DNA from 2 places in the Paraburkholderia sp. BR13439 genome. Region 2 is predicted to be linked to the other one. Evidence: riboswitches for the same ligand, from Rfam matches in the RefSeq annotation. Region 2 holds a riboswitch; the other holds the start of a gene.
What was found. Region 2 has a riboswitch for cobalamin ahead of cobA (uroporphyrinogen-III C-methyltransferase). Riboswitches for the same ligand answer to the same signal wherever they lie in the genome.

Region 1 (14,881 bases), on a different contig from region 2:
TTCGGCTGGGCCGCCGCGCGCATCGACGACGTGCTGAACTGGATTCCCGCGCGGCTGACCGCCACCAGCTACGCGCTGCTCGGCGACACGCTGACCGCATGGCGCTGCTGGCGCGAGCAGGCGCCACGCTGGGACAGCCCGAACGCGGGACCGGTGATGGCGGCCGGCGCAGGCAGCCTCAACGTGCTGATCGGCGGGCCGGCCGTGTATCACGGCACGCTCGAGCATCGGCCGACGCTGGGCTTCGGGCATCGCGCCGAGGCGCGTCATGTGGGCGCCGCGTTGATGCTGGTCGAACGCACGGTGATTCTGTGGCTGGCCGTACTGATCGTGCTGGCCTTGTTGAGCGTGCCGTTTCATGGCTGAGCGAAACGACACGCGTAGCGATGGGATGAGCGCATGACCGACCGGACACAAGCCCGCGAACACGCCGCAGTCGATCCGATCGCACACGGCGGCAACCTGCACGAAGCGGCGGCGCGCTACGGCATTCCGTACGCACAGTGGCTCGATCTGTCCACCGGCATCAATCCGCACGGCTATCCGGTGCCGCCGTTGCCCGCCGACGCGTGGCGTCGTTTGCCCGACGAAGGCGACGGCTTCGCCGAGCGGGCCGCGCGCTACTACGGCGCACCCGATGCCGCGCATGTGCTGCCGGTGGCCGGCAGCCAGGCGGCGATTCGCGCGCTGCCCGCGTTGCTGCCGCGCGCGACGCTCGGCATCGCGCCGCTGACCTACGGCGAGTACGGGCCCGCGTTCGCGCGCGCCGGACACGAGGTCATGCCGCTCGACGTGCATCGCGACACGCTGCCCGCCGCGCTCACGCATGTCGTGATCGTCAATCCCAACAATCCGACGGCTACGCATCTGGATGCCGCGCGGCTGCTGCACTGGCATGCGCAGCTGCGCGAACGGGGCGGCACGCTGCTGGTCGACGAGGCGTTCGCCGATACGCTGCCGGCCGCGCGCGTCGCTTCGCTGGCGGCGCATACGCAGCGGGACGGGCTCGTCGTGTTGCGCTCGCCCGGCAAGTTCTTCGGGCTCGCGGGTGTGCGCGCCGGCTTCGTACTGGGCGCGCCCGCCTTGCTCGCCGCGTTGCGCGACAGATTGGGCGCGTGGACGGTCAGCGGTCCCGCGCGTCATGCGGTAAGCGCCGCGTTCGCCGATGCCGCGTGGCAAACGCGGATGCGCGAGCGGCTGATCGGCGAAAGCGCACGGCTTGCCGGGCTGTTGCACGCGCACGGTTTCGCGACTCGCGGCACGCCGCTTTTCGCATGGACCGACGATGCGCGCGCCGCCGCATTGCATGAAGCGCTCGCGCGGCGCGGCGTGTGGACGCGTCTTTTTCCGCCATCGCCCCGGGTGCCATCGGCCAGCGTGCGCTTCGGGCTGCCGGGCGATGAGGCCGAATGGACCCGCTTCGAACAACTGCTTCAACAGGCGGTTGATTCGATCGATACCGCGCGCTCGGGTTAGCGCACCGTCCTTCGCACCCCAGCCGTTCAACGCTTCGTGATCCGCCCTCGCCCGATGACCCGCTTCACTCGCTCCGCTCGCTTTGCCGCGCCCGCGCGCCACTTCATCCATTGGTTCAGCGCCGCAGCGCTCGCTCTAACTGCGCTGAGCGCGCACGCCGCGATCACCGTCACCGACGACAGCGGCGCGACCGTCACGCTCGCCGCGCCCGCGCAGCGCGTGATCAGCCTCGCCCCGCACGTGACCGAATTGGTGTACGCCGCGGGCGGCGGCCCGAAGATGGTCGGCGCGGTGTCGTACAGCGACTATCCGCCCGAAGCGAAACAACTGCCACGCGTCGGCGACAACAAGGCGCTCGACCTCGAACGCATCGTCGCGCTGAAACCGGATCTGATCGTCGTGTGGCGGCATGGCAATGCGCAGCGTCAGCTCGAGCGCTTGCGCGAGCTGCACGTGCCGCTCTTTTTCAGCGAGCCGCGCCGTCTCGACGATATCGCCGTGTCGCTGACGAAGCTCGGCCGGCTGCTCGGCACCTCGACGAGTGCGGACGCGGCGGCGGCCGCCTATCGCGACGACATCGGCCGCCTGCGCGCGCGGTATGCGAATCGCCCCGTAGTCAGCGTGTTTTATCAGGTATGGGAGCGGCCGCTGATGACGCTCAACGGCGAGCACATGATCAGCGACGTGATCACGCTATGCGGCGGCCGCAACGTGTTCGCGGACTTGCAGCCGCTCGTGCCGACCGTATCGACCGAAGCGGTGCTCGCGGCGAATCCGCAGGCGATCGTCACGGCGGCGCCCGGCGCGACGCAGCCCGACACGACGCTGCCGCAACTCGACACGTGGCGCGCGTGGCCGCGTCTCGCGGCCGTCGCGAACGACAACCTGTTTGCGATCGACGGCGATCTGATCAATCGCCCCGCGCCGCGCATCGCTCAAGGCGCGCGGCAACTGTGCGAGGACCTCGAACTGGCGCGCTCGCGCGCAAACAAACCCGCGCCATGACGCGCCGCGGGTCGCGCAAAAAATACGCTCAGTTCTCCGCATGACCACGCGGGTCACGCATTCCATCGCACCAGCGACCACTGCAGCGTCTCGTCGTTACGCCGCAACCAGACGATCCCGGCCATATCGAGCGACCACTGCAGGCAACGCGCGAGCGGCACCTCCAGCACCCACGACGCGATCGCGCGCATCACCCCCGCGTGCGTGACCACGTACGCGGGCGAGAGCTCGCGCGTCAGCGCGAACGCATCGAACCACGCTCGCACACGCGCGACGAATTGCGCGACGCTCTCGCCGCCATGCGCGCGCGCATGCTCGAAATTGGCGGCCCAGTCGTCGAGCTGGGCGCGATCGATCGTATCCCAGCGCTGCGCTTCCCATTCGCCGAAGTCCATCTCCTTCAGACGCTCGTCGTGGCTGACCACGCAGCCGAAGTCGTTGGCGATCTCATTCGCGAGCGCGGCGCAGCGCGTGAGCGGACTCGTGATCAGCACGCGCGGCGCCGGCACCTGCAAGCTCGCGAGCTTGACCGCCAACGCATTGGACGTGACCTCGGCGCTTTCCGCCAACGCGACATCACTATGGCCGTAACAAACCCCCGCCTCGAGCGCGACAGCGGGATGTCGAATCAGGACGATATCCATGCAAGCCCCACCAGATAGATGCTCAATTCGAAGATCTGCTGCGCGAAGCCGAGACAGTCGCCGGTATAGCCGCCGATGCGTCTGACGAAATAACGGCCCATCGCGAAGCGCAGCGCCAACAGCACGACACACGTGAGCGCGGCGAAACGCCAGTCGGGCGCGCCGGGGCCGTTCGGCCACAGCAGCCACGGCAGCCCGAACAGCGCGGCGCACAGCAGCGCCAGCCCGCTCAGACGCTGCGCGACCGGCTTGGCTTTGCCCGCGGCGCGCACATAGTCGAGCGTGGCCAGATAACTGATCGCGCACGCGCGGCTCGCGCCATGCGCCGCAACCATCAGACTTGCGGCGGAAAGCGGTGGCAACGCGGCGAGCGTTTGCCACTTGATCGCCAACGCGATCACGAGCGCGATGGCACCGAAAGCACCGATGCGCGAGTCGTGCATGATGCGCAACGCATCGTCTCGCGTATAGGCGCCACCGAACGCATCGACGCAATCGGCTAGACCGTCCTCGTGGAACGCGCCCGTCACGAGCAGCGACGCGGCCATCGACAGCAGCACCGCGACGCCCGCCGGAAACACGCGCAGCGCGGCCAGATAGACGAGCGCGCTGAAGCCGCCGACCAGCACGCCGACGAGCGCAAAATAGCGCGCCGCCGCGTTCAGATAATGCGGCTCGTAGCCGACCCAGCGCGGCACCGGCACGCGCGTGAAGTAACCGAGCGCCGTGAAGAAATAGCGCAGTTCGGCGAGCGGGTTCATGGACGTCTCGAGCGCATGTTCGCTGCGACGCGGGCCGAGCTTCGCGTTGCCGCGAAGCGTGGGTTCGAGCGCGTCACGGTTCGCGATCCGCGACGCCCGCGGAATCGAAGCTGGCCATCTCGTTGACGAAAGCCGCCGCCGCGCGCAGCAGCGGCACCGCGAGCGCGGCGCCCGTGCCCTCGCCGAGCCGCATGTCGAGCGACAGCAGCGGCTGCGCGCCGAAATGATCGAGCATGCGCCGATGGCCGGCCTCGTTCGACGCATGCGCGAACACGCAGTAGTCGCGCACGTCGGGCGACAGCGCATCGGCGACCAGCAGCGCGGACGTCGCGATGAAACCATCCACGAGGATCGTCATGCGCGCCTCGGCGGCCGCCATAAATGCGCCCGTCATCATCGCGATTTCGAAGCCGCCGAAGGTCGCGAGCACGTCGATCGGCGCGCTGGCGTCGGGATGACGCGCGAGCGCCGCCGCGAGCACGTTGCGCTTCTTCGCGAGCCCGGCATTGTCGAGACCGGTGCCACGGCCGACGCAGTCGTCGATCGGCACGCCGCACAGACGGCTCATCAGACACGCGGCCGCCGACGTGTTCGCGATGCCCATCTCGCCGAAGCCGATCACGTTCGTGCCGAGCGCCGCGTGATGACGCACGCGCGCGGCGCCTGCCTGCATCGCGGCGAGCGTTTCGGCGTGCGTCATCGCGGCTTCGTGCGCGAAGTTGCGCGTGCCGGGCCCGACCGGAATATCGACGAGTCCGTCGGTGGACGGCAGCGGCGTCGCGATGCCCGCGTTGACCACTTCGAGTTCGAGACCGGCGACGCGGCTGAGCGCATTGATCGCCGCGCCGCCCGCGATGAAGTTCGCGACCATCTGCGCGGTCACCGCTTGCGGATACGGGCTCACGCCTTCGGCGGCGATACCGTGATCGCCCGCGAACACGATCATCGCGGGACGCTGCACGCTGGGACGCGTACTGCGCTGGATCAGGCCCATCTGGCGCGCGAGCGTTTCGAGCCGGCCGAGGCTGCCGGGCGGTTTGGTGCGCGTATCGATGATCCGTTGCAGCTCGGCGCGCAGCGTCTGATCGAGCGGCGCGACTTCGGGTAAACCGGCCGGGAGTGGGATGCGAGTCATAGTTGTGATCGAGAAAAGGTATAGGGGATAAATAGTCATCCTGACTGTTCGTCATGACCGGTAGGCGATTCATGACGCGCGCGCGGCGCGGGAATCAGCGCCTCGTGCTCGCCATCGCGAATCAGAATCAGCGGATAGCCGAACGCGCGGCTCGTCAACGCGGGCGTCAGCACGTCGCGCACCGGGCCCGCATACGCGCCGCCCGCGCCGTCGAGCAGCAACGCGTGCGTCGCGAAGCGGCGCGCGAGGTTCAGGTCGTGGCAGGAGAACAGCACACTGCGCGGTATGCTGCGTCCCGGCTCGCGCGTCCATGCAACGAGCGCTTCGAGGCAGTCGATCTGGTGATGCAGGTCGAGATGCGACAACGGTTCGTCGAGCAGCAACAGCGGCGCGTCCTGGCACAGCACTGCCGCGAGCGCGACGCGCTGACGCTCGCCACCCGATAGCGACAGCACGTCGCGCGCCGCAAAGCCCGCAAGGCCGAGCGATTCGAGCGCCGCCTGTGCAGCCGCGCGATCTTCATCGCGCTCCCAGCCCCAACCGCCCAGATGCGGGAAGCGATTCAGCAGCACGATGTCGAGCACGCTGGCATTGAACGCATCGGCCGCGCTTTGCGGCATCAGCGCGCGGCGCCGTGCGAGCGGCAGCGGCTGCCAGTCGGCCACGCGCACGCCATCGAGTTCGACATGGCCCGCCGCCGGACGCAACAGGCCCGCCAGCGTCGACAGCAAGGTGGTCTTGCCCGCGCCGTTCGGCCCGGCGATACACCAGACTTCGCCCGCATTGAAGGTGTGCGTGAACGCGTCGAGCAAGGTGCGCGCGCCGGCGCGCAGTGTCAGGCGCTGCGTGCTCAGCATCGAAGAGGTGGGGCTGGGTTCGGCTTGCATCATCGGCGGCGTTTGAGCAGCATCCACAGGAACACCGGCACGCCGACCAGCGACGTGATCACGCCGACCGGCAATTGCGCGGGCGCAATCACGGTCCGCGCGATCAGATCCGCGCCCATCACCGCGACACCGCCGCCGAGTGCAGCCGCCGGCAGCAGCATGCGCTGGTCGTTGCCGAACGCGAGCCGCAGCATATGCGGCGCGACGAGACCGACGAAGCCGATCGTGCCCGCGGTCGTCACCGCCGCTGCCGCCGCCAGCGACGCGACCAGGTACACGCGCAAACGCAGCGGCATCACCGCGACGCCGAGCGCTTGCGCGGCTGCGTCGCCGCGCAGCAGCACGTTCAGACGCGGCGCGGCTGGCACGATCGCGAGCAACACGAGCGCGAGCGCGATCAGCGCGGTCCACGGCAGCGCGCCGCCATTGAGGTCGCCGGTCAGCCAGAACAGCATGCCGCGCAGACGGCTATCGGGCGCGAGATTGAGCAGCAGCGTGATCATCGCGCCCCACCCGGCCGCGATCACCGCGCCGGTCAGCAGCAAACGCGGCGACGTGTCCTGCGGCTCGCCGCGCCACAGTTCGCGACGCGCGAGTCCGAGCACCAGCAGGATCGACACGAACGCACCCGCGAACGCGCTCGCATCGACGATCCACCATGCGCCGCCCGCGATCATCGCGACCAGCGCGAAGCTGGCCGCGCCGCCCGACACGCCGAGCACGTACGGCTCGGCCAGCGGATTGCGCAGCAGCACCTGAAGCAGCGCGCCGGCGAGCGCGAGCAACGCGCCGCACGCGAAGCCCGCGAGCGCGCGCGGCAATCGCAACGTGCGCACGATTTCGCCGGCGAGATCGTCGCTGCCCGTGGCGCCGAACGTGTGCGTTGGCACGAGCGCCGCAAGCACGCGCGACGGCGCGAGCGGCACGCTGCCGAGCACCAGCGACGCGCCGAGCAGCGCGACGGCGGCGAGCGCGAGTCCGAGCCAGATCGCGGCCGCGCGTTTCGCGTTCATCGGGCGCGGCGTTGCCATCGCGGCGGACAGCGAACCGGACGCGCGACTCCTCCGCGTGCCCTCACGCATGCGGCCAACCCGGCGCGCGCGTCACTGCTGCTGCCAGCCGAGCGTGACATACGCACCGCGTCGCGGCGAGTTATACGAGTAGGCCGTCTCATAGTCCTTGTTGAACAGATTGTCGATTTGCGCGCTGACGTACCACGCCTTCGTGATGTTGTAGCGCGCCGATAGATTCACGATGCCATAACCACCGAGGTTACCGGTGCTGTCTGGACGCGGGCCGCTGACGATCCACTCGCCGCCAACCCGCCATCCACCGATGCTGCGATTCGCCGCGAACGACCCGAAGCGTCGCGCGCGTCGCACGAGGTCGGTACCGCTGTCGAGATCGACCGGGTTCTGCAGCGTCAATGTCGCGCGTACGTCGGTCTTGCCGACATGACCGCTCCACGATCCTTCGAGTCCCTGCACCTTCGCATGGCCGACGTTCTCCGCGAGATAGATGCCGGGGATCGTCTGCACGTAGTCGATCAGATTCGTATAGCGCGTCTGGAATGCGTTCAGACGCATCACGCCGAGCGCGTCGGTCGCGTACTGCAAACCGGCTTCGACCGAGTGACTGCGCTCGGGCTGGATCGACGGGTTGCCGCTGATCGGATAGTACAGATCGTCGAAGCTCGGCGCGCGGAACGCATCGGAATAGCTTGCGGTTACCTTCCAGTGCGACGTGATGTCGAAACCGTAGCCGAGATAGTAACTGTTCGCTCCGCCGAAATCGGAGTACTGGTCGCGGCGTACGTTGGCCTGAATCTGGTTGCGGCCGAAGCGTGCGCTGTAGCCGGCGAAGACCGAATCGACGTGACGGTCGGGCGCGGCGAACGTGTCGGAGTCGAGAGTCTGGTCGAGATGCTCGTAGCCGAATTGCAGCTTCTGGTTCGCGGCGAGCGCGAAATCGTTCTGCCACGTGTACTGGCGATTGTCGGTATCGAAGCGGTCGTTGTAGATGCCATTGGTGTTCGATACGCTGCGGTCGTCGCCCTCGGCGAGCGTGAAGTGGGTGGTCCACCACTCGGTCAGCTTGCCGTTCGCAAACACCGACACCTGACGCACCTTGCTATAGAGGTTGTTCAGATCGGTTGGCACGCCGTACGCATTGTCGTAGCTGTTGTTGTTGTTCGACTGGAAGTAGCTGACGCCCGCATCCCACTTGTCTGTGAACTTGTGGCGCAGCGACGCGCTGATGCTCTCGTTCAGATTGCCGTTCGCGTTCGGATTCGCGGCCGGCGCCTCGAGCGGATCGAGCGACGAAAAGCCGTCGCTCTTCGTGCGAGCGAGCGAGATGTTGAAGGTCGTGCGGCCGTCCTGATCGAGCGCGCCGTTCACACCGGCCGTTTGCGTCTGCGTGTGGTAGCTGCCGTAGCCGAGCGAAAAATTGAAGCGCGGCGGATGATCGCCGCCGTCTTTCGTGAACACCTGCACGACACCGCCGATCGCGCCCGAGCCGTACAACGCCGACACGTTGCCGTTCACGACTTCGACGTGATCGACCTGGTCGAGCGGAATCTGTGCGAGCTGAGCGGAGCCGAGACTCACCGAATCGACGCGCACGCCGTCGATCAGCAGCAGCGATTGCGTCGACGACGCGCCGCGCAGAAAGAGGCTCGTGGTCGAACCGGGGCCACCCGTGCGCGAGATTTGCGCGCCGGGCGCGAGTCGCAGCAGGCCGGGCAGATCGGTCGCAGTCGTGTCGGCGATGTCCTGCTGATCGAACTGCGTGGTCTGCGGGATCGCGTCGCGCAACGCTTGCGCTCCGCGTTGTGCGGTCACGACGATCGGCGAGAGCACGTTGCCCGATGCATCGGCGGAAGCGGGATTGGCCGCATCGGCAACGTTTGGGGCGTTCGCGGTGCTTGCATCCGCAGCGGACGATGAAGGCACAGGCTCGGCGCTTTGCGCATGCGCGACGAGCGGCAGGCTCGCGAACGCGAGCAGCGTCGCGTGGGCGATGGGGGACAACATGGGATGACATTCCTGTGGATAGCGTGCGCGGCCTGCTTCCCCGCAGGCCGACGCGTCACGAGGCGTCCCCCATGTTTAACGTTTTCGCGGGGGGACGTCCCTCTTTTCTGGCCGGTATCCGGGCTACGACACATCGATCCCGCCTTCCCACGCGTGACGCGCAGTGGCACACTCGCAGATTGAACTTCCAACCGTGCGACAAGGACCGACCTGCATGAGCACATCACATGCGGTCGTTTACCGTTGCGGGGGCAGCGCAGGTTCGCGCAGCCGGTTTGGCACCGCGCGCGCCCTGCTTCCCGTTTAACTGCGCGCGCCGAAAAGCGCGCGCGGGCACCAGAGTGCGGGAAGTGTAGGAGCGGCTTCGCGGGGCGTCAAGAAAGGCCAACCGGAGCGCGATCCGTTCTGTCGAATGCAGGTTATTGTCCGATGGATTGCCGGTCTTTTATCTTATGGTCGACGACACGACTCGCAACGAACCTGCACGAAGCGATGCTGTTACGTCTCGAAACGAGACAATTGTCGGAACCTGTAATATTCCGCGCTAAAATGCGATGTCTTTAGAGGACGCAGCACATGCTCACCGAACTCGAATCACTCTCCCAGAACATCGGCAAGCTGATTGCGATCAGCCAGCGCCACAACGAAGCGCGGATCGCGCTCGAAGAGCAGCTCGCGCAAACACGTGCCGAAGTACAAGCCACGCACGCAGAACTCGCGCAATTGCGTGCCGAGCGCGATGCACTGCAAGCGGAACGCGACGCGCTGTCCGCCAAGATCGACGACGCTCAGGTGCGCCTGAATGCGATTCTCGAAAAATTGCCGCGCGCACGCGCAAGCAGCGAACCGGATAACCAGCTCGATCTGCTCGAGTCCGCCCAGCCCGAACACGAGGAAGCGGAAGGCGACGTGAGCCGACACGGAGAAAGCGCATGACCACCAAGCAGATCGAAGTATCGATTCTCGAAGTACCCTACCGTCTCGCCTGTTCGCCTGAAACGGAAGGCGCGCTGCTCGAGGCGGTCGCGCGCGTCGACGCCGAGATGAAGAAAATCCGCAGCGGCAGCAACGTGCGCGGCACCGATCGCATCGCGGTGATGGCGGCGCTGTCGCTGGCATCGGAACTGCTTAAGCTGCAAAGCAGTGTGCGACACGGAGAAGCATTTCCTGCTGAAGAAATCCGGCGTACAATGCAGCAAATGAACGAACAACTAGGTACTGTGATTGAGCAGTACAGCATGCAGTAAGCAGTAGTTGACTCAATAGCGGGCCGGTTTCGAACCGGTCACTTGTTCAACGGTTTGTGTTGTAGCTTCATCGGTTTAGCTTCCCTGCCTGGTTCGCCAAGGTCATATATTCCTTGAACCAATGCCATGTGCACGGTTGCGGAAATTTGTAGCACGGGTGTGCGCGTCACTCTGTCTGATGTACCCGAAGTGTTGCTAACTGCGACCAATTCTGAACCCTCGGTTCAGGATGCCGGCCTAGCGGCTAAGGCGGGGACCTTATCTGGAACGGCATCGGACTTCGGTTCGATGCCGTTTTTCTTTGGTCGTCGTTTTTTCTTTTGTGTACCTGTTTCAGGGGCTTTCCCGCGTGCGCCTGTTGTTGGCGCCTCGTTCAATCTCACACGCTCACTCCGATTCATGCGCTACTGGCTGATGAAGTCCGAACCGGACGAAGCAAGCATCGACGACCTCGCCAACGCACCGCATCGCACCTTGCCGTGGACCGGCGTGCGCAATTATCAGGCGCGCAACTTCATGCGCGACGTGATGCAGGTCGGCGACGGCGTTCTCTTCTATCATTCGAGCTGTCCGGAACCCGGCATCGCGGGCATCGCGGAAGTCTCGTCGACCGCGTATCCGGACCCGACGCAGTTCGATAAAAAGAGTCCATACTACGACGCGAAATCGTCGCCGGAAACGCCGCGCTGGATGCTCGTCGACGTCGTGTTCAAGAAGAAAATCCCGCTGATTCCGCTGGCCGCGCTGCGCGAGCATGCCGAATTGCAGGACATGCGCGTGCTCGCCAAAGGCAACCGTCTGTCGATCACACCGGTGACCGACGCCGAATGGCGCTTCATCACTAAACAGCTGGTTTAAGGGCAAATGCGCGACGCGGCACGTGTCGTGATCGCGTCCGGGGCCATCATTTCCGATGCGGCGGCGAAGTACTAATTGGGGAACCAAGCGCCACTAAAACGCGCCTAATCGCTCGACGAAAGCGCGAGGTCGAACCAACCGTTCGACGGCATCCCGATCCATTCGCCAGCGCATCCGTCAAACCGCGCGCCACCATCGCGTCATCACGCGGCGCACGCGTCGAACGTGCACAACCTGTTCAAACAAGGATTCCAGCCATGACGACAAAATCCGCACGGGCCCTCGCACTCGCGCTCGCCTTTGGCGCGCCAGTGGCGCTCGCGCTGAACCCGGCGCCCGCTCGCGCACAAACCATGATGCCGCAGCCCTCGGGCGTGCTGTCGCTGAACGCGCAGGCGAGCGCGGAAGTCCCGCAGGACGAAATCGAAATCACGCTGTTTTACGAGCAGGAAGCGAGCGAGCCGTCGGCGTTGACGTCGACGCTGAATCAACGTGCCGACGCGGCATTGCAGAAGGCGCGCGGCGTGGCCGGCGTAACCGCGCGCTCGGGTGCGTTCTCGATCTTCCCGTCGACGGACCGCGACGGACGCATCTCGGCGTGGCGCGGCCGCACGGAGGTCGTGCTCGAGTCGCACGACTTCGCCGCGGCATCGAAGCTCGCCGGACAGATGGCATCGTTCATGCAGGTGGGCAACGTGCGCTTCTCGCTGTCGCCCGAAGCGCAGCGCGCCGCCGAACAGCGGCTCAGCGGCGAGGCGATCAAATCGTTTCGCGAGCAGGCCGCGGCATCGTCGCAGGCGTTCGGCTTTAGCGGCTATTCGATCCGCGAGGTCAACGTGAATCACAGCGGCGTGATGCCGCGTCCGGTGATGATGAGCGCACGCGCGATGGGCGCCGACGCGAAGAGCGCGCCGATGCCGCTCGAAGGCGGCACCTCGACGGTGACGGTCAACGTGTCGGGGTCGGTGCAGATGAAGTGACGCGCACGCGCGAACGCCAGCGCATCAAAGAGAAACGCCACGGCATCCATCGAAGCCGTGGCGTTTTTTCATGCAGCGTTCGCTACGCTGGCCGGGCGCGGCTCAGTTCGCGCCAACCGCCTGCGCCGGCTCGCGCCGCCCACGGCGATACGCCCACACCATCAGGCCGATGCCCGCGAGGATCATTGGCAGCGACAGCCATTGACCCATCGACAGCCCCATTGCGAGCAGGCCGAGGAAATCGTCCGGCTCGCGCGCGAATTCGACCGTGAAGCGCGCGAGGCCGTAGCCGATCAGGAACATCGCGGAAATCGCGCCGAGCGGCTTCGGCTTGCGCGAGAAGAAAATCAGCACGAAAAACAGCGCCACGCCTTCGAGCGCGATCTCGTACAGCTCCGACGGATGCCGCGGCAGCATGTGATATTGCGCAAACACTTCGTTCAGATGCCATTGCGCGGCCAATTGCGGATGCGCGGCGAGCCAGCTGGCGTCGTCGGGCGCGGCGCCGGGGAACAGCATCGCCCACGGCGCGGCCGGATCGGTCACGCGGCCCCACAGCTCGCCGTTGATGAAGTTGCCGAGCCGCCCCGCCGCGAGGCCCGTGGGCACCATCGGCGCGACGAAGTCGGTGACCTGCAGCCACGAGCGCTTGCGCTGATACGCGAACAGCATCATCGCAATGGTGACGCCGAGAAAGCCGCCGTGAAACGACATACCGCCTTCCCACACCTTGAAGATGTCGAGCGGATGCGCGAAATAGAAGCTGGCCTTGTAGAACAGCACATAGCCGAGCCGGCCGCCGAGGATCGTGCCCAGCACGCCGAAGAACAGCATGTCGTCGATGTCCTTTGCGGTCCAGCCTTGCGCGGCGACGTACGGCAGCCGCAGCCGCAGCCGGGCGACCACGATCGCCGCGACGAACGCGACGAGGTACATCAAGCCATACCAGCGCACGGCGAGCGGCCCCAGATGGATGGCGACAGGGTCGAAATTCGGGTGAATGAGCATCGTGTAGTTATGGGCAGTTCAGGTTCGAAAGCAGTTTTACAGGGATCAGAAGCGGGATCTAGACACGCGACGCCACGCTCGCCGCATGCGCGCGCACGATGTCGATGAAGCCCGCCAGCACCGGGCTGACCTCGTCGGTACGCCAGACGAGCCCCGTTTCGATCGCGGGCACCGACTCGGACAACGGCCGGTACACGACGCCCGTGCGCCGCAGGTTACGCAACGATTGCGGCACCAGTGCGACGCCCATGCCGGCCGACACGAGACTCACGATGGTCTGCATCTGGATCGCCTCCTGGCCGATCCGCGGCGCGAGGCCCGCGACGCCGTAGCAATCCATAATGATGTCATAAAAGCCTGGCGCGAGACGTCTCGGGAAGATCACGAGCGGCGCGTCGCCGAGATCGCGCAAGCTGACGGGCGTGTCGAGCCATTCGGCGGCGGGGTCTTCATTTGGCTTGCCCTTGCCGTTTTTGTTCACGCTGCCTTGCAAGCCTCGCGCCATCTCCGTCGACATCGCGATCACGAGCGGCTCGCGCGCGATCGGCAGCCACGACAGCTGCGATGCATGCCGCGACGGCAGCGGCGCGATCACCAGACCCGCGTCGATACGCCCGGCCACCAGTTCCTCGACCTGCACGTCGCTGGTCGCCTCGGTCAGCTCCAGCCGCACGCGCGGATGCCGCGCGCCGAAATCGCGCAGCAGCAGCGGCAGCAGGCCGTAATCCGCGGTCGATACGAACGCGAGCGACAGCACGCCCGCCTCGCCGCGCGCGAGGCTCTGCGCAAGCGGCCTTAAACCTTCCGCCGCCGCGAGCAGCCGCTGCACCTCCGGCAGCAGATCGGCGCCGACCGCGGTCAGCTCCACCGAGCGCTTGGTGCGCGCGAACAGCTCGACGCCGAGCGTCTCTTCGAGCGCGCGGATCGCCTGCGACAGCGGCGGCTGCGTCATCGACAAACGCGCGGCCGCGCGCCCGAAGTGCTTTTCCTCGGCGACGGTGACGAAATAGCGCAACTGGCGCAGATCAGGAATCGTCGGCAGCATGATTAATATATTTTACGACCTGAAGAGCCGCGAATAATACATGCGACGCCGGCCACACAAAACCGCCTGTTCGCGCGGTCTGGCGGAACTACACTGAACGGATGCGCTCGCGGGCGCCGCGTGCGCACTAATCAGAACAGCCAGACATGGAGCTCCCCATGGCCTACAACCGTCGTTCGAAGAACATCACGCAAGGCATCGCGCGTTCCCCGAATCGCTCGATGTACTACGCGCTCGGGTACCAGAAGGAGGATTTCGACAAACCGATGATCGGCGTCGCCAACGGCCACTCGACGATCACGCCATGCAACGCCGGCCTGCAGCGTCTCGCTGACGCGGCCGTGACCGCGATCAAGCGCGCCGACGCGAATCCGCAGACCTTCGGCACGCCGACGATCTCGGACGGCATGTCGATGGGCACCGAGGGCATGAAGTACTCGCTGGTGTCGCGCGAGGTGATCGCCGACTGCATCGAGACCTGCGTGCAGGGCCAATGGATGGACGGCGTGGTCGTGATCGGCGGCTGCGACAAGAACATGCCGGGCGGCATGATCGGCCTCGCGCGCATGAACGTGCCGGGCATCTACGTGTATGGCGGCACGATCCGGCCGGGCAACTGGAAAGGCACCGATCTGACGATCGTGTCGTCGTTCGAGGCGGTCGGCGAATTCACGGCGGGCCGCATGTCGCAGGAGGATTTCGAGGGCATCGAGAAGAACGCGTGTCCGTCGACCGGTTCGTGCGGCGGCATGTACACGGCCAATACGATGAGCTCGTCGTTCGAGGCGCTCGGCATGTCG
Region 2 (14,881 bases):
CGCAGGCATCCGCCGGGCTCGGTCACATCAATTTCGAAGTGGACAGCGACGGCATCGTGCGCAGCGTCGCGCGCTTCCAGGGCGACGAGCACTCGCGCTGGCCGCAACTGACGGTGCTCGTCGCCGACGCGGTCGAACACGGCAAGCTGCATCTGCGCAACGGGCTGCCGCCGCGTCGCTCGAACGAGCCGGCGCGCGGCAGCGACGACGGCCGCGAAGACCGCTTCCTGATACCGTTCGGCCCGAATGCCGCGAACTACGCGAGCTTCAGTTTCGCCGACGTGCTCGCCGGCAAGGTGCCGGCCGATCAGTTGCGCGGGCGCATCGTCGTCATCGGCGTGACGGCGTCGGGTCTGTACGACCGCTTCGCGACGCCTGTGTCGGGCGAGCTGGGTCCGCTGCCAGGCGTCTACATCCACGCGAGCGTGCTCGACACGCTGCTGACCGGCCGCGAGATCCAGCCGGTCACGCTGTGGATCGTGTTCGCGGCGGCACTCGCGCCGCTCGCCGCGTTGCTCGGCGGCTTCCTCGTGCTGTCGCCGCGCCGCTCGCTGATGCTGACCGGCGCGCTGGTGCTGCTCGCCGTGGCCGGCAGCGCGCTGCTGCTGTACGGCGGCAGGCTGTGGATGTCGCCGGTGCCGGCGATCCTCGGCGTCGCGATCGTCTACCCGATCTGGAACTGGCGACGCCTCGAAATGACGATGGCGTATCTACGCGGCGAGCTGCAACGTCTCGCCGACGAGCCGCATCTGCTGCCCGAAACGCCGAGGCGCCGCCGCGAGTTCGGCGGCGACGTGCTCGCGCAGCACATGGCGCTGATGGCTGAGGCCGCGCAACGGGTGCAGGACATGAAGCGCTTCGTGTGGGACAGCCTCGACAGCATGCCGGAGCCGATTCTCGTCAGCGATGTGGGTGGCGTCGTGCTGATCGCGAATCACGCGGCGAAAGCGCATTTCGCGCGGCTCGGCGCGCCGATGCCCGAGGGCCAGCCGATGCATAACGTGCTCGGCGGGCTCACGCTCGTGAAGACGATCGATACCGGCGCGGCCTCGGACAACCAGCGCAACGTGCACGCACACGCGCACTGGCCGGCGCCGCTCGATCCGACACGCGTCGAGTTCGCGGCGCTGATGGCGCAGGGTGTCGAGGTGCGCGACACGAACGAGCGCGACCATCTGCTGCGCTATGCGACCTGCACCAACGCGCAGGGCGAGACGACCGGCTGGATCGCCGGTCTGGTCGACGTATCGGCGCTGCATGCGGCCGAGCGTCAGCGCGAGGACGCGCTGCGGCTGCTGTCGCACGACATGCGCTCGCCGCAAGCGTCGATCATTGCGCTGGTCGAGATCGAGCGGGCGCGGACCGAGCCGGCGCTCGCGCGCGGCGTGCTCGAGCGCATCGAACGCTACGCGCAACGCGCGCTCACGCTCGCCGACGACTTCGTGCAACTGGCGCGCGCCGAATCGCAGGCCTATGTGCTCGAGCCGCTGAGCCTGACCGAACTCGTCATCGATGCGAGCGACGAGGTCTGGCCGCAGGCGCACGCGAAGCGCATCACGCTGCATACCGAAACCGGCGACGACAGCAACGACGATCCCTGGATTTGCGCCGACCGCTCACTGATGACACGCGCGCTCGTCAATATTCTGAACAACGCGGTCAAGTACAGTCCGCCCGACACGCGCATCGTGTGCAGCTTCGCGAGCCAGCCGGCGGCGAGGCGCGAGGGCAGTGGGGCGGCACGCGTGGCGTGCACGATTCGCGACCAGGGCTATGGCATCCCGAAGGAGCAGCAGGCGGGGCTATTCGAGCGCTTTCGCCGTTTTCACGAGGCGCAGCGGCCGGAAGTGGGCGGCGCGGGACTCGGCATGGCGTTCATCAAAACCGTCGTTACGCGCCACGGGGGCAGCGTCGAAGTCGTCAGCGCGCCCGGCGAGGGGACGGCCTTTACGATCTGGCTGCCCGCGCTCGACGACGCGCCGCTCGATGAAACGAGCGCACCGCGCGCCTGATGCGCTCGTGATGGATTCGATGGAATAGAGAGAAGGCAGAAAATGGCGAAGATCGCTCACCTCTGTGCCGCGCTGGCCGCGGCGAGCCTCACCGCTTGCGCGGGCCTCGGCGCCGACGTGCACACCGTCTGCGCTAACTGCGCCGACCCCGCCGTTGCGCTGCAAGGCGAGCAGACCTATTCGCTCGCGCGCACGCAGTCACAGGACGACAGCGCCGACCATCCGCAAGTCGAAAAGCTGCTGCGCGACGAGTTGGCGAAACACGGCTTCCTCGATACGGCGGGCAAGCCCGCGCATTATCTGCTGTCGATCGCGTATAGCACGCGGCCGGCGTCGATCGGCATTGGCGGTGGGGATTGCGCGCCCGCCGATTGCGGCGCGGGCAGCGACGGTCCAGGCGCGCTGCTTTTCGGGAGCAAGTATCAGCACGCGCTGACGCTGCGCTTTTTCGACTATGCGAGCGGCACCGAGCGGTACAAGGTCAGCGCGGTGTATAGCGATCGCGACGCGGACCCGCTGCATGCGCTGCCGCTGCTCGTGAAAACCGCGCTTGCGAAGCTGCCGTACGACGCGCCGGCCGACTGGCGCGTGAAGCTCAGTATCGACAAGGCGAGCGGTGCGCCGAACGTCGAGTCGATGGAGCCGCTGCAGCGCTAAACGACGCAGCTTCGAGTCGCCGGAGCCGTGCGTGTCGGTTATTCCTGCACCGGTTCGCCGCGTGGCCAGCGGTTTTCGAACACACAATCGGCTAGCGGCAGACGGCTCGCCCAGCGCTCCGTTTCGAGCATCGGCTCGCTGTAGAACGCATCGACGTGGCCGAGACACAGAATCGCGACCGGCCGCGCGCCTTCCGGCATCGCCAGCAGCCGGTGCACCGCGTCGACATCGAACAGCGACACCCACCCAAGCCCGAGTCCTTCCGCGCGCGCGGCGAGCCACATGTTCTGGATCGCGCACGCGACCGAAGCGAGGTCCATCTCCGGCAGCGTGCGACGGCCGAACACGTGCCGCTCGCGCCCGTCCATCAACGCGATCACCAGCAGCTCCGCGCAGTCGCGCATGCCTTCGACCTTCAGCTTCATGAATTCGTCGCGGCGCTTGCCGAGCGCGTCGGCGGTAGCGAGCCGTTCGCGCTCGACGATGTCGCGCAAGCCCGTGCGCAGCGCCGCATCGGTGATGCGCACGATGCGCCACGGCTGCATGTAGCCGACGCTCGGCGCGTGATGCGCCGCGTCGAGCAGACGCCTTAGCACCGCCGGATCGACCGGATCGGGCACGAAGTGGCGCATGTCGCGGCGTTCGTAAATCGCGCGATAGACCGCATCGCGCTCGGAGTCGTCAAAAGGCTTCGCCATGAAAGAGGGCGGCCGTGAAAGCCGGGTTGGAGGGCCAGTAAGCGTGCATATAGGTTGCCACAATCGGGCCCACGCGGAACACCGCTTCGCCGGGGGTGTCGCTGCGCGCGCGGGTGGCGAAGCGCTGCGGCTCGAGCGGTGTCGCGAGCTTCGAGTAGTGGAACGTGTGGCCGGTCAGCGTGCCGTGGATGCCGTCGATCTGCTGCATGCCGAGCGACGTGAAGCGCGTTTGCATCGTCGCGTGACCGGGCAGCAGGCCGAGCATCCGCGTGCTCGTGCCTTGCGCGTCGGTCAGGGTGTCGAGCAGGTAGAGCATGCCGCCGCATTCGGCGACCACCGGTTTGTCCGCCACGACGTGTGCGCGGATCGATGCCGCGCTGCTCATGTTGCCCGCGAGCGTCGCCATATGCAGTTCGGGATAGCCGCCCGGCAGATAGAGCGCATGCGCGTCGGCGGGCAACGTTTCGTCGGCGAGCGGCGAGAAATAGCTGAGCCGTGCGCCGAGGGCTTCGAGCAGCGCGACGTTGGCGGGGTAGATGAACGAGAACGCGGCGTCGCGCGCGATCGCGATGTGCGTGCCTTCGAGCAGACGCGGCAGCACCTCGGGCGACGGTGTGCCGAAATCGACCGGCGGCGGCAGTTCGGCGAGCGCGGTCGACGCGAGCGTATCCGCCGCGTGTTCGAGGCGCGCTTCGAGATCGTCGATCTCATCGGCCTGATGCAGGCCGAGGTGCCGGTCGGGCAGCGTGATCTCGTCGCTCGCGGCGATGTGGCCGCACCGGCGCAGTTCGGGCGGCAGCGCTTCCTGCAGCATCTGCGCGTGCCGGGCCGAACCGACGCGATTCGCGAGCACGCCATGAAACGGCAGTTGCGGTCTGAAGCGCGCAAGACCGAACGCGAGCGCGCCGAAGGTCTGCGCCATTGCCTGCGCGGAAATCACCGCAAGCACCGGCACGCCGAACGTGGTCGCCAGATCGGCGCTGCTCGGCGTGCCGTCGAACAGGCCCATCACGCCTTCGATCAGGATCAGATCGGCTTCTTGTGCCGCCTGCGCGAGCAGGTTGCGGCACGCGCTTTCGCCGACCATCCATAGATCGAGCGACAGCACCGGCGCGCCGCTCGCGCGCGCGAGGATCATCGGGTCGAGAAAATCCGGCCCGGTCTTGAACACGCGCACTCGGCGTCCGAGCCGCCGGTGATAGCGCGCGAGACCCGCGGTGATCGTGGTCTTGCCTTGTCCCGAGGCGGGCGCGCTGATGAACAGCGCGGGGCACGCTGCGGAGCGAGTCCCCTTGGGGGGCGCCGCGAAGCAAGTCCCGTTGGGGGGCACGGACATCGCTCAGAACTCCACGCCGCGCTGCGCCTTCACACCCTGCTCGCGATACGGATGCTTGATCGCGCGCATTTCGGTGACGAGGTCGGCGGCTTCGATCAGCGCGTCGGGCGCATGGCGCCCGGTCACGACGACGTGCAGCATCGGCGCGCGCGCGTTGATCACCGCGAGCACTTCGTCGAGCGGCAGGTACTCGTACTTCAGCACGGTGTTCAGCTCGTCGAGGATCACCATCTGGTAGTCGCCGCTTTCGATCATCCGCCGCGCTTCGTTCCAGCCCTTGCGCGCGGTCGCCATGTCGGCTTCGCGGTTCTGCGTGTTCCACGTATAGCCGTCGCCCATCGTGACGAAATCGCATTGCGCGATCGCGCCGAGGAAATCGCGCTCCGACGTATGCAGCGCGCCCTTGATGAACTGCACGACACCCAGCCGCATGCCGTGGCCGAGCACCCGCACGGCCATGCCGAACGCGGCCGTGCTCTTGCCCTTGCCGGTGCCGGTGTTGACGATCAGCAGGCCTTTTTCGACGGTCGCGCTGGCCTGCTTCTTTTCGTGGCCTTCGCGGCGCCGCTCGGTCATGCGTTGATGCGATTCGGGGTCGGTTTTCATCGGAGGTCCTGATCTTGAGGGGCGGGATGGAAGGGCGCTACGTCGCCGGGTGCGCTGTCGCTCGCCGCCGCAATCGCGACGGTAATGCCGGCGTGCGTGGTCTTGCGTACGACCAGACGTGCGTTTTGCGTGATTGTCGCGCAGACCGACGCTGCTGCCGCCAGTAGCGCACACGGTTCGCACACACCGTCGACACCAAGATGCGCGCGCGCGGCCGCCGACGGCGACGCGACCGGTGCGGCGGCGATCTGCTCGCGGCTGAACAGTCGCAGCGGTAGTTGATGGCGCGAACAGAATTCGAGCAGACCTGCTTCGTTGGCTTTTGCGTCGATCGTCGCAATGGTGTGGATCTGCTCGAAGGCATTCGAACCGAGTGCTGCGCGCACGGCGGCTTCGATGTCAGCCGCATCGCTGTGCAAGCGGCAACCTATGCCGACGCTCAGCGTTTTAATCGCGCTCGCAGCTTGTTCGTGAGCGACTCGGCCGTCGCGTTTGGCCGCATCACGCGCAAGCGCGAACGAGGCCACGCCGCCGATCACGACGATCGCCGGCGAGCCGAGCCCCGCGCGCACGACCGCCTCGGCAAATTCGCGCAGCGGCGCGAGCACGTGACGCTGCTCCGGCCGCGTCGCCGATTCGATCGCCGCGCAGGGCGTATCGGCGGACATGCCGGCCGCGAGCAACGCGCCGACGATTTCGCCGAGCCGCCGCATGCCCATATAGATCACGAGCGTCATGCGCGTCGCGGCGAGTGCGGCCCAGTCCGGCTCGCCACCGTCGGCGCCGTGGCCGGTGACGAACACGACGCCCTGCGCGTAATCGCGATGCGTGACCGCGATGCCGAGCGTCGCGGGCGCGGCGATGCCGGCCGTGATGCCGTTGATCACGTCGACTTCGATACCGGCCGCCTGCAGCGCCTGCAATTCTTCGCCGCCGCGGCCGAACACGAACGGATCGCCGCCTTTGAGCCGCGCCACGCTGCGTCCCGCGCGCAGATGCCCGAGCATTTGCGCGACGATGTCCGCTTGCGGAGTCGACGGATGGCCGCCGCGTTTGCCGACGTACACGACTTGCGCGTTGGCGGGTGCGAACTGCAGTACGTCGGGATTGACCAGATCGTCGACCAGCACGACATCGGCCTGCGCGAGCGCACGGGTGGCCTTCAGCGTCATCAGTTCGACGTCGCCGGGACCGGCGCCGATCAGCCAGGCGCGCGTCATCGCGGCGTGCATGGCGCCTGCCATGCGGAGATTGGGGGAGAGAAGCGGCGCGCGACGGTGCACGCGGCGGTGAATATGGATGTCATGCGGTACAGCGAATCGGGGCGCGGCCACTCGTGCGGTTCGCGGCGGATTCTTCAGTGAGAACGCCACGACACGCGCGATGCCACGTTTCTACGCCTTCACATCCGTTCCCCGCGGATTCCGGCGGCCGGCGGCGCAACCTGATGCACGGATGCATGCGGCGCCGCCTCCACGTCTGGCCGGTATCCGGGCTGGCGGCCTCACGCGCTTCGCCTTCCCGTGCCGGTTGCGAATCTGCGGATTCGCGGGGACAGTGGCATCAAAAAACGCATGCGCGGCACAGCGGAATCGAAGGCGAATCGAATCGCGCGCCGCAGGTCGCTTACCGTTGCGGGGACAGCACAGGTTGAACGCGCGACGCGCTGCCTGTTTCCCGTTTAACTGCACATGCGAGCGCATGTGCGGGCACCAAACGCGCGCATACGATAGCACATGACGCCTTGCCAGATAAGCCTCGGCGGCGCTTTCCGACGCCCTGCGTTCCTTGACTGCGCATGCCCGGGGGCCTACACTCGCACGCACTTTGGGTGCTCGCGTGCGCGTTCGTGCGCATGCAGTTAAACGGGAAACAGGGAGCCATCTGCGCTAGAGCGGCTAACCTGTGCTGTCCCCGCAACGGTAAGCGAAAAGCGGTTCCGGCTTGATAGCCGGGCGCCGCGGTGCCGGCTTCGATGTCCTCGCGCAAGGTCGCGTCGACATATCACCACTGGACGAGAAACCACTCGTCCGGGAAGGGGAAGCGGCGCTTTCGCCAGCCCGGATACCGGCCCGAAGAAGCAGAACGACCGCCGCGGGGATGCGGCGGCGCGTTCATGACCTCAGTTCCGCTTTCTGTATTTCCGTTGTCGCGGCAATGCCGTCGTTCGTCCCCGTTTCTGGTGATCGCTGGTACTGTTGCGCGTGCTTCATTCGCTCCATTCGCCAGCCGATGCCGACCGATGCGCGGAACTTGCGGCAGACCGATGCAACGCAAAGGGATGGACCTCACGATGCAAACTCAATTGCGCAAGATTCCCGTCACGATCGTCACCGGCTTTCTCGGCAGTGGCAAAACTACGTTGCTGCGGCACATTCTTCAGCATGCGGGCGGCAAGCGCATCGCGGTGATCGTCAACGAGTTCGGCGAACTCGGCATCGACGGCGAAATCCTCAAGGGCTGCGGCATCGGTTGCGATGAAAACGGCGTCGAGACCGAAGGGCAATTGTATGAACTCGCGAACGGTTGTCTGTGCTGCACCGTGCAGGAAGAGTTTTTCCCGGTGATGGAAAAGCTCGCGGAGCGGCGCGACGAACTCGATCACGTGCTGATCGAAACCTCGGGGCTCGCGTTGCCGAAGCCGCTCGTGCAGGCGTTCAACTGGCCGCAGATCCGCAACGGCTTCACGGTCGACGCGGTGGTGACGGTGGTGGATGGCCCGGCCGCCGCAAGCGGGCAGTTCGCCGATAACCCCGTCGCCGTCGATGCGCAGCGCAAGGCCGATCCGAATCTCGATCACGAGTCGCCGCTGCACGAGCTGTTCGAAGACCAGTTGTCGGCTGCCGATCTGGTGATTCTGAACAAGACCGATCTGATCGACGACGCGCGGCAGCACGAAGTGGAGGCCGCGATCCGCGCGGAGATTCCGCCGCAGGTGAAGATCGTGCGCGCGCAGCGGGGGCAGCTCGACCTGCATACGCTGCTGGGGCTCGAAGCGGCGTCGGAACAGACGATCCATCTGCGTCACGACCACCACGGTTCCGCCGACGACCCCGATCATCACCACGACGAATTCGATTCGGTCGTCGTGCAGGCATCGGTGCCGTCGCGCGACGCGGCGCTCGCCGCGTTGCAGACGCTGGTCGAAAACCACACGATTTACCGTGTCAAAGGCTTCGCGGCACTGCCGGGCGCGGCGATGCGCCTCGTGATCCAGGGCGTGGGCCGGCGCTTCGACAGCTACTTCGACCGGCGCTGGCAGGCGGGCGAAAACGGCGACGACGCCCTGAGCCGCTTCGTCCTCATCGGCGAAGACCTCGATCAACCCGCGCTGCAACAGGCGTTCGACGCGGCGCTCGGCGCGACGTCGAACGCGACGGCATAACGGGCGCACAAGCATGCATTTGCTGCGCACGACGCCGGGCGGTTTCGTCGACGATACGCAGGGCGTGATCCGCATCGATCAGCAGCCCGCCGATATCGTCGTGCTCAGTTCCGCCGATACCACGCTGTCGCTGCTCGCGAGCGTGGTGCCGCGTCTCGATGAGGGCTTCCCGAGCCTGCGGCTCGCGAACGTCACGTATCTGCGTCAGCCGGCCTCGGTCGATTTCTATCTCGACGACGTGTTGCAGCATGCGCGCGTGGTCGTCGTCGATCATCTCGGCGGCGAAGCGTATTGGCCGTACGGCATCGAGCAGGTCGTCGCGCTCGCGCAGCGCAAACAGCAAACGCTCGCGATGTTTTCCGGCGATCTGCAGGAGGACCCGAACCTGCTCGCGCGCAGCACCGCGAGCGCCGAGTTGTGTCAGCAGTTGTGGCGCTATCTGCGCGAGGGCGGTCCGCAGAACGCCGAGGCGTTTTTGCGCTGCATCGCGTACCGCGCGCTCGGTTGGGGGCGCGAACCCGAGCCGCCGCGCGCATTGCCGGCCGCGTCGCTGTATCACCCCGAGCGCGATACGCCTACCGTTGCCGACTGGCAGGCGCGTTGGCGGGAGGACGCGCCGGTTGTCGCGATCCTGTTCTACAAGGCGCATCTGCAGGCCGCCAATACCGCGGTGTTCGATGCGCTGATCGATGCGCTCGAAGCGCAAGGGCTCAATCCGCTGCCTCTCGCGATCACGTCGTTGAAGGATGCGATGAGCCGCGATGTCGTGCAGTCGCTGTGCGCGCAACATGGCGTCGCGCTGGTGCTGAACACCACCGCGTTCGCCGCGTCCGCGATCGACGACCCCGAGCCGCTCGCACTCGCCGGCGAGGCGCCGGTGTTCCAGGTGATCCTGAGCGGCGGCAATCGCGACGATTGGCTGAAAGACAACCACGGCCTCAATTCGCGCGACATCGCGATGCACGTCGCGCTGCCCGAGGTGGACGGGCGCATCATCACGCGCGCGATCAGCTTCAAGGGGCTCGCGTATCGTTGTGCGCATACGCAGGTCGACGTGGTTCGTTATCAGCCCGACCTCGAACGGGTGCGCTTTCTCGCCGAGCTGAGCCGGTGCTGGTGCCGTCTGCGTTCGCTCGATAACGCCGACAAGAAAGTCGCGTTGATTCTCGCGAACTATCCGATGAGCGAAGGGCGCATCGGCAATGGCGTGGGGCTCGATACGCCGGCATCGGTGGTCGGCATTCTGTCGATGCTGCGCGATGAGGGCTATCGTGTCGGCGAATTGCCCGACGACGGCGACGCGTTGTTGAACAGGCTGACCGAGGGCGTGACCAACGATCCGGTCGTCCGCGATCTGCGTCCGGCCCTGCAAAGCCTCGCACTCGACGACTATCTCGCGCATTTCGACGCGTTGCCGGCGAACGTGCGAGACACGTTGAACGCGCGCTGGGGCAAGCCCGACCAGGACCCGACGCTGCGGCGCGGCCGCTTCATGATCGCTGGCTGGCGCTGCGGCCAGGTGTTCGTCGGCATTCAGCCTTCGCGTTCGCGCGAGCAAGGCGACTATGCGAGCTATCACGATGCCGAGCTCGTACCGCCGCATGCGTACCTCGCGTTCTACTTCTGGCTGCGCCACCAGTTCGGCATCGACGCGGTCGTGCACGTCGGCAAGCACGGCAACCTGGAATGGCTGCCGGGCAAAAGCGTCGCGTTGAGCGATGCGTGCTGGCCCGATCTGATTCTCGGGCCGATGCCGCATCTGTATCCGTTCATCGTCAATGATCCGGGCGAGGGCAGCCAGGCGAAGCGGCGCGCGCAGGCGGTGATCATCGATCATCTGATGCCGCCGCTTACGCGCGCTGAAAGCTATGGGCCGCTGCAAGACCTCGAGCGGCAGGTCGACGAATACTACGAAGCATTGATGGTCGATTCGCGTCGCGCAAAGCTCTTGCGTCGCACGATTCTGATGACGATCGTCGAGCATCGGCTGCACGAAGAACTGAGTCTCGCGGCGCCGAACGGACAGGACGATGAAGACGCGCTGCTCACGCGCGTCGATGCGTGGCTGTGCGAGCTGAAGGAAGCGCAGATTCGCGATGGCCTGCATACGTTCGGGCAGTCGCCGCGCGGCGTGCAGCGGCGCGATACGCTGCTCGCGCTCGGGCGCTTTCCCATCGGCGATGGACACGGCGGCAAGGCAGGGCTCGTCGACGCGCTGGCGCGCGATCTGCGCATCGATCATCTGTTCGATCCATTGAGGGTGGATTGGGCCGCCGCATGGGACGGCCCGCGTCCCGAAGTTTTGCAGCGGGTCAGCGACGCACCGTGGCGACATTGCGGCGATACCCGCGAGCGCCTCGAGTTGCTTGCGGGCGAGCTGTTGCGCGGCGTCTGCGGTGTCGATTGCGATGACGCGGATCGTTCGCGGGCCGTCCCAGCAGGCGACGAAGATCTGCCGCAAGCGGCACAGGTGATCGCGCGCCTGCGCGAGGACGTGCTGCCGCGCCTCGACGCCTGCGGTCCGCAGGAAATGACGCAGCTCAAGCGCGGCCTCGAAGGGCGTTTCGTGCCGCCAGGTCCGAGCGGCTCGCCTTCGCGCGGTCGGCCCGACGTATTGCCCACCGGCCGCAACTTCTATTCGGTCGACACGCGCGCGGTGCCGACCCAAGCCGCGTGGGCACTCGGCCTGAAATCGGCGCAGCAACTGATCGAGCGGCATCTGCAGGAGCATGGCGATTATCCGCGCGCGATCGGCCTGTCGGTCTGGGGCACTGCGACGATGCGCACCGGCGGCGACGATATCGCCCAGGCGCTCGCGCTGCTCGGCGTGCGGCCGAAGTGGGCGCCGGGCAGTCATCGCGTGACGGACTTCGAGATCATGCCGATCGAAGCGTTCGACCGGCCGCGTATCGACGTCACGTTGCGCGTATCCGGTTTCTTTCGCGATGCGTTCGCGAACGTGATGCATCTGTTCGATGCGGCCGTGCAGGCGGTTGCCGAACTCGACGAGCCCCCGGAGCTGAATCCGATTCGCGCGCGCGTGCAGCGCGAACGCGATGCGTTGATCGCCCGCGGCATGGACCCGGTCGATGCGCGCAAGCGCGCCGGCTGGCGTGTGTTCAGCGCGCGACCCGGCGCGTACGGCGCGGGTCTGCAGCAGATGATCGACTCGCGCGAGTGGCAGAGCGACGCCGATCTGGCGAACGCGTATCAGGCGTGGGGCGGATATGCGTATGCGCAGAAGAGCGCGGGCGAGGAAGCGCATCAAGCGTTTGGCGCGCGCCTCGCAGCGCTGGATGTGGTGCTGCAGAACCAGGACAACCGCGAGCACGACGTGCTCGATTCGAACGACTACTACCAGTTTCAGGGTGGCATGGTCGCGGCGGTCCGGCATCTGGCCGGTCAGCAGCCGAGTGTCTATCACGCCGATCACAGCAATCCGGCCGCGCCGCGCGTGCGGACGCTGCAGGAGGAGATTGCGCGCGTGATCCGCTCGCGCGTCGTCAATCCGAAATGGCTCGATGGCGTGAAGCGCCACGGCTACAAGGGCGCGGCCGAGATCGCCGCGACCGTCGACTATCTGTATGGCTACGACGCGACCGCGCGCGTGATCGCCGATCATCAATACGCGCTCGTCGCCGATGCTTATCTGAACGACGCAGACACCCGCGCGTTCATGCAACGGCACAACCCGCATGCGCTGCATTCGATCTGCGAGCGTTTGCTCGAAGCGATGCAGCGAGGGCTGTGGCAGCAGCCGGGCGACTATCGCGCGCAGGTGGAAGCGCATCTGCTTGCGAGCGAACAGCAGATCGAAGGAAGACAAACATGAATGGAGCGATGCGAGGAACGGACGACCTGGGTGGCGCCGGCTCCTCATCGGGCACCGCGTCGCGGCCGGTTTTTCCGTTTGCGGCGCTGATTGGCCAGGCTTCGTTGCAGCAGGCGCTGGTGCTCGCCGCGATCGATCCGGGCTTGGGCGGCGTACTGATCAGCGGGCCGCGCGGCACCGCGAAGTCGACCGCCGCGCGCGCGCTCGCCGAGCTGCTGCCGGAAGGGCAGCTCGTGAATCTGCCGCTTGGCGCGAGCGAGGATCGTCTGATCGGCACGCTCGATATCGAAACCGTGTTGCGCGACGGCTCGGTGCGCTTCTCGCCGGGGCTGCTCGCGAAGGCGCATCGCGGCGTGCTGTACGTCGACGAAGTCAATCTGCTGCCCGATGCGCTCGTCGATGCGTTGCTCGATGCGGCGGCGAGCGGCGTGAATACCGTCGAACGCGATGGCGTGTCGCACAGTCATGACGCGAGCTTCGTGCTGATCGGCACGATGAATCCCGAAGAGGGCGAGTTGCGGCCCCAACTGATCGACCGCTTCGGTCTGATGGTGGAGTTGCAGAACGCGTTCGAGCCGCAGGTGCGGCAGGCGATCGTCAAAGCGCGGTTCGCGTTCGATCTCGATCCCGCGGGGTTTCGTGCCTCTTATGCGGAGCAGCAGGCTTCATACGTGCAGCGAATTCGCTTGGCGCGCGCGGCGCTGCCGCTGCTGGCGTTCGATGACCCCGTCCATGCGCGCGTGAGCGCGCTATGCATCGACGCGGCCGTCGACGGCCTGCGCGCCGACCTCGTGATGCTGCGCGCGGCGCGCGCGCTGGCCGCGTTCGAACAGACGGATGCGGTGACGGTCGGACATGTGGAGCGCGTCGCCGATGCGGTGCTGCTTCATCGGCGACGTCAACATGATTCGCAACATGGGAATCAGCGTCAGCCGGAAAGCGAGGCGCGGTCACAGGGCGTCGCCGGGGGTGCGTGCGGCGATACGGCGATATCTTCCGCTGACTCCGACTGGGGTTACCTGCCGCCCGAGCCGACCGCGACTGTGCCTGTCAAAGGCGTCATTCCGCTCGACGCAAAAAAACGCTGAGCCATCGGAAGGGCGCCGCCGCTGACTCGCGCAGCGGTTTTCGATGGCCGCAAGGTGCGGGGACGGATGCGCGCGACACGTCGCGCGGCGAACCGGGCCGGCGCATTGCCTGGCCACCGACGCTCGCCGCGATGCGCGAGCGCACGCTGCGTCGCGAGCATTTGCGTTTCGCACGCGAAGCGCCGCGCGGCGGTGTGCTGCATTGCTTCGTGCTCGATTGCTCCGGGTCGATGCTGGCCGGCCAACGCCTCGCGCTCGCGAAAGGGCTACTGACTGCCTTGTTCGACCGTGCGAGTGCGATGCGCACCGAGGCTGCGCTGATCTACTTCGGCGGTGCGGGCGCGGACATACGCTTCGGCCCCGCCGTGCCGCGCTGGTGGAACGAGCGATGGCTCGCGCCCGTGGGCGGAGGTGGCGGCTCGCCGCTCGCGTCGGGCGTGCGGAGCGCCGCGCATTTGCTCGAGCGCTGCGCGCGGCGACGGCCGGCCCAGCAGCGCTGGCTCTGGATTCTGACCGACGGCCGCACGCGCGACGAACCCGCGCGGCCGGCCGACGCCGACGAAGTCGTGTTCGTCGATTTCGAGCGGGGTGCGATACGGCTCGGCCGTTGCGAAGTGCTCGCCAGTGCGTGGGGAGCGCGGCGGTTGACGCCGGAACAGTTGATCGGCTGATCGATGTGTGCGCAGCGAGTTCGGACGGCTCCGTTCGCGCGCGTTGGTTGCCAGCCGGAGCGTCTATTTCAGCCCGTTGGACCAATGCTGGACATCCTCCTGACGATCGAACACGAACACCTTCATCGCCATCTGTTGAGCGGAATCGAGTTGATCCAGTTCGAGCCCATGCATGGACGGCTCGCCAGGCGTCTTGCCCTTCTGAACGTTGCGGATCACTGCCATCGTCTCGATCTGCGAATCGTATTCGGCGGACTTCAGCCGAAACGCGATGCGCAGCCGCTCGCCGACCTCGCCCAGTGTCCATGACGCGCACAACGACATGCCGAGTGCGCTGATGCCTTTGGCGAGGCCAAGGCCTTCGTACGTGTCGCCGGCCCCACCGATGCCAAACCGCACGGGCAGATGCGCGTGGACGCGGATCGATTTGCGCTCGCGTAGCCGGCGGACCATGCCGGGTCTCGACAACACGACATAGTCGAACGGCACGCGGCAGATTGCTTCGACCGTGCAGACGAAACGGAACACGGCCTGACTCGCGATCGCGACGAGCTCGACGTTCTCGCCGGGCGTGAGCGGCAGCGGTTGGCCGTGCT

Region 1: linked by a shared signal. The riboswitch ahead of AB3X96_RS14165 (TonB-dependent receptor) and the one ahead of cobA (uroporphyrinogen-III C-methyltransferase) in region 2 are both predicted to bind cobalamin.

What each region holds. Positions count from the first base shown of each region.
Region 1 is NZ_JBFPKN010000006.1:113,276-128,156, reverse strand. Features, by position in the region: gene cbiB (adenosylcobinamide-phosphate synthase CbiB) at 1-366, shown strand, start outside; gene cobD (threonine-phosphate decarboxylase CobD) at 400-1,476, shown strand; gene AB3X96_RS14195 (cobalamin-binding protein) at 1,531-2,481, shown strand; gene cobC (alpha-ribazole phosphatase) at 2,535-3,125, opposite strand; gene AB3X96_RS14185 (adenosylcobinamide-GDP ribazoletransferase) at 3,110-3,886, opposite strand; gene cobT (nicotinate-nucleotide--dimethylbenzimidazole phosphoribosyltransferase) at 3,960-5,021, opposite strand; gene AB3X96_RS14175 (ABC transporter ATP-binding protein) at 5,057-5,911, opposite strand; gene AB3X96_RS14170 (FecCD family ABC transporter permease) at 5,908-6,921, opposite strand; gene AB3X96_RS14165 (TonB-dependent receptor) at 7,012-8,943, opposite strand; cobalamin riboswitch at 9,035-9,299, opposite strand; gene AB3X96_RS14160 (ATPase) at 9,520-9,879, shown strand; gene AB3X96_RS14155 (cell division protein ZapA) at 9,876-10,190, shown strand; RNA gene ssrS (6S RNA) at 10,269-10,450, shown strand; gene AB3X96_RS14145 (EVE domain-containing protein) at 10,590-11,048, shown strand; gene AB3X96_RS14140 (SIMPL domain-containing protein) at 11,306-12,028, shown strand; gene lgt (prolipoprotein diacylglyceryl transferase) at 12,131-13,036, opposite strand; gene AB3X96_RS14130 (LysR family transcriptional regulator) at 13,095-14,081, opposite strand; gene ilvD (dihydroxy-acid dehydratase) at 14,240-14,881, shown strand, end outside.
Region 2 is NZ_JBFPKN010000012.1:817-15,697, reverse strand. Features, by position in the region: gene AB3X96_RS22970 (CHASE2 domain-containing protein) at 1-2,012, shown strand, start outside; gene AB3X96_RS22965 (DUF4136 domain-containing protein) at 2,055-2,669, shown strand; gene bluB (5,6-dimethylbenzimidazole synthase) at 2,708-3,367, opposite strand; gene AB3X96_RS22955 (cobyrinate a,c-diamide synthase) at 3,351-4,703, opposite strand; gene cobO (cob(I)yrinic acid a,c-diamide adenosyltransferase) at 4,707-5,309, opposite strand; gene AB3X96_RS22945 (cobalamin biosynthesis protein) at 5,306-5,740, opposite strand; partial or broken gene cobA (uroporphyrinogen-III C-methyltransferase) at 5,804-6,529, opposite strand; cobalamin riboswitch at 6,773-7,041, opposite strand; cobalamin riboswitch at 7,122-7,400, shown strand; gene cobW (cobalamin biosynthesis protein CobW) at 7,603-8,694, shown strand; gene cobN (cobaltochelatase subunit CobN) at 8,708-12,526, shown strand; gene AB3X96_RS22925 (ATP-binding protein) at 12,523-13,614, shown strand; gene AB3X96_RS22920 (VWA domain-containing protein) at 13,746-14,285, shown strand; gene AB3X96_RS22915 (flagellar brake protein) at 14,349-14,881, opposite strand, start outside.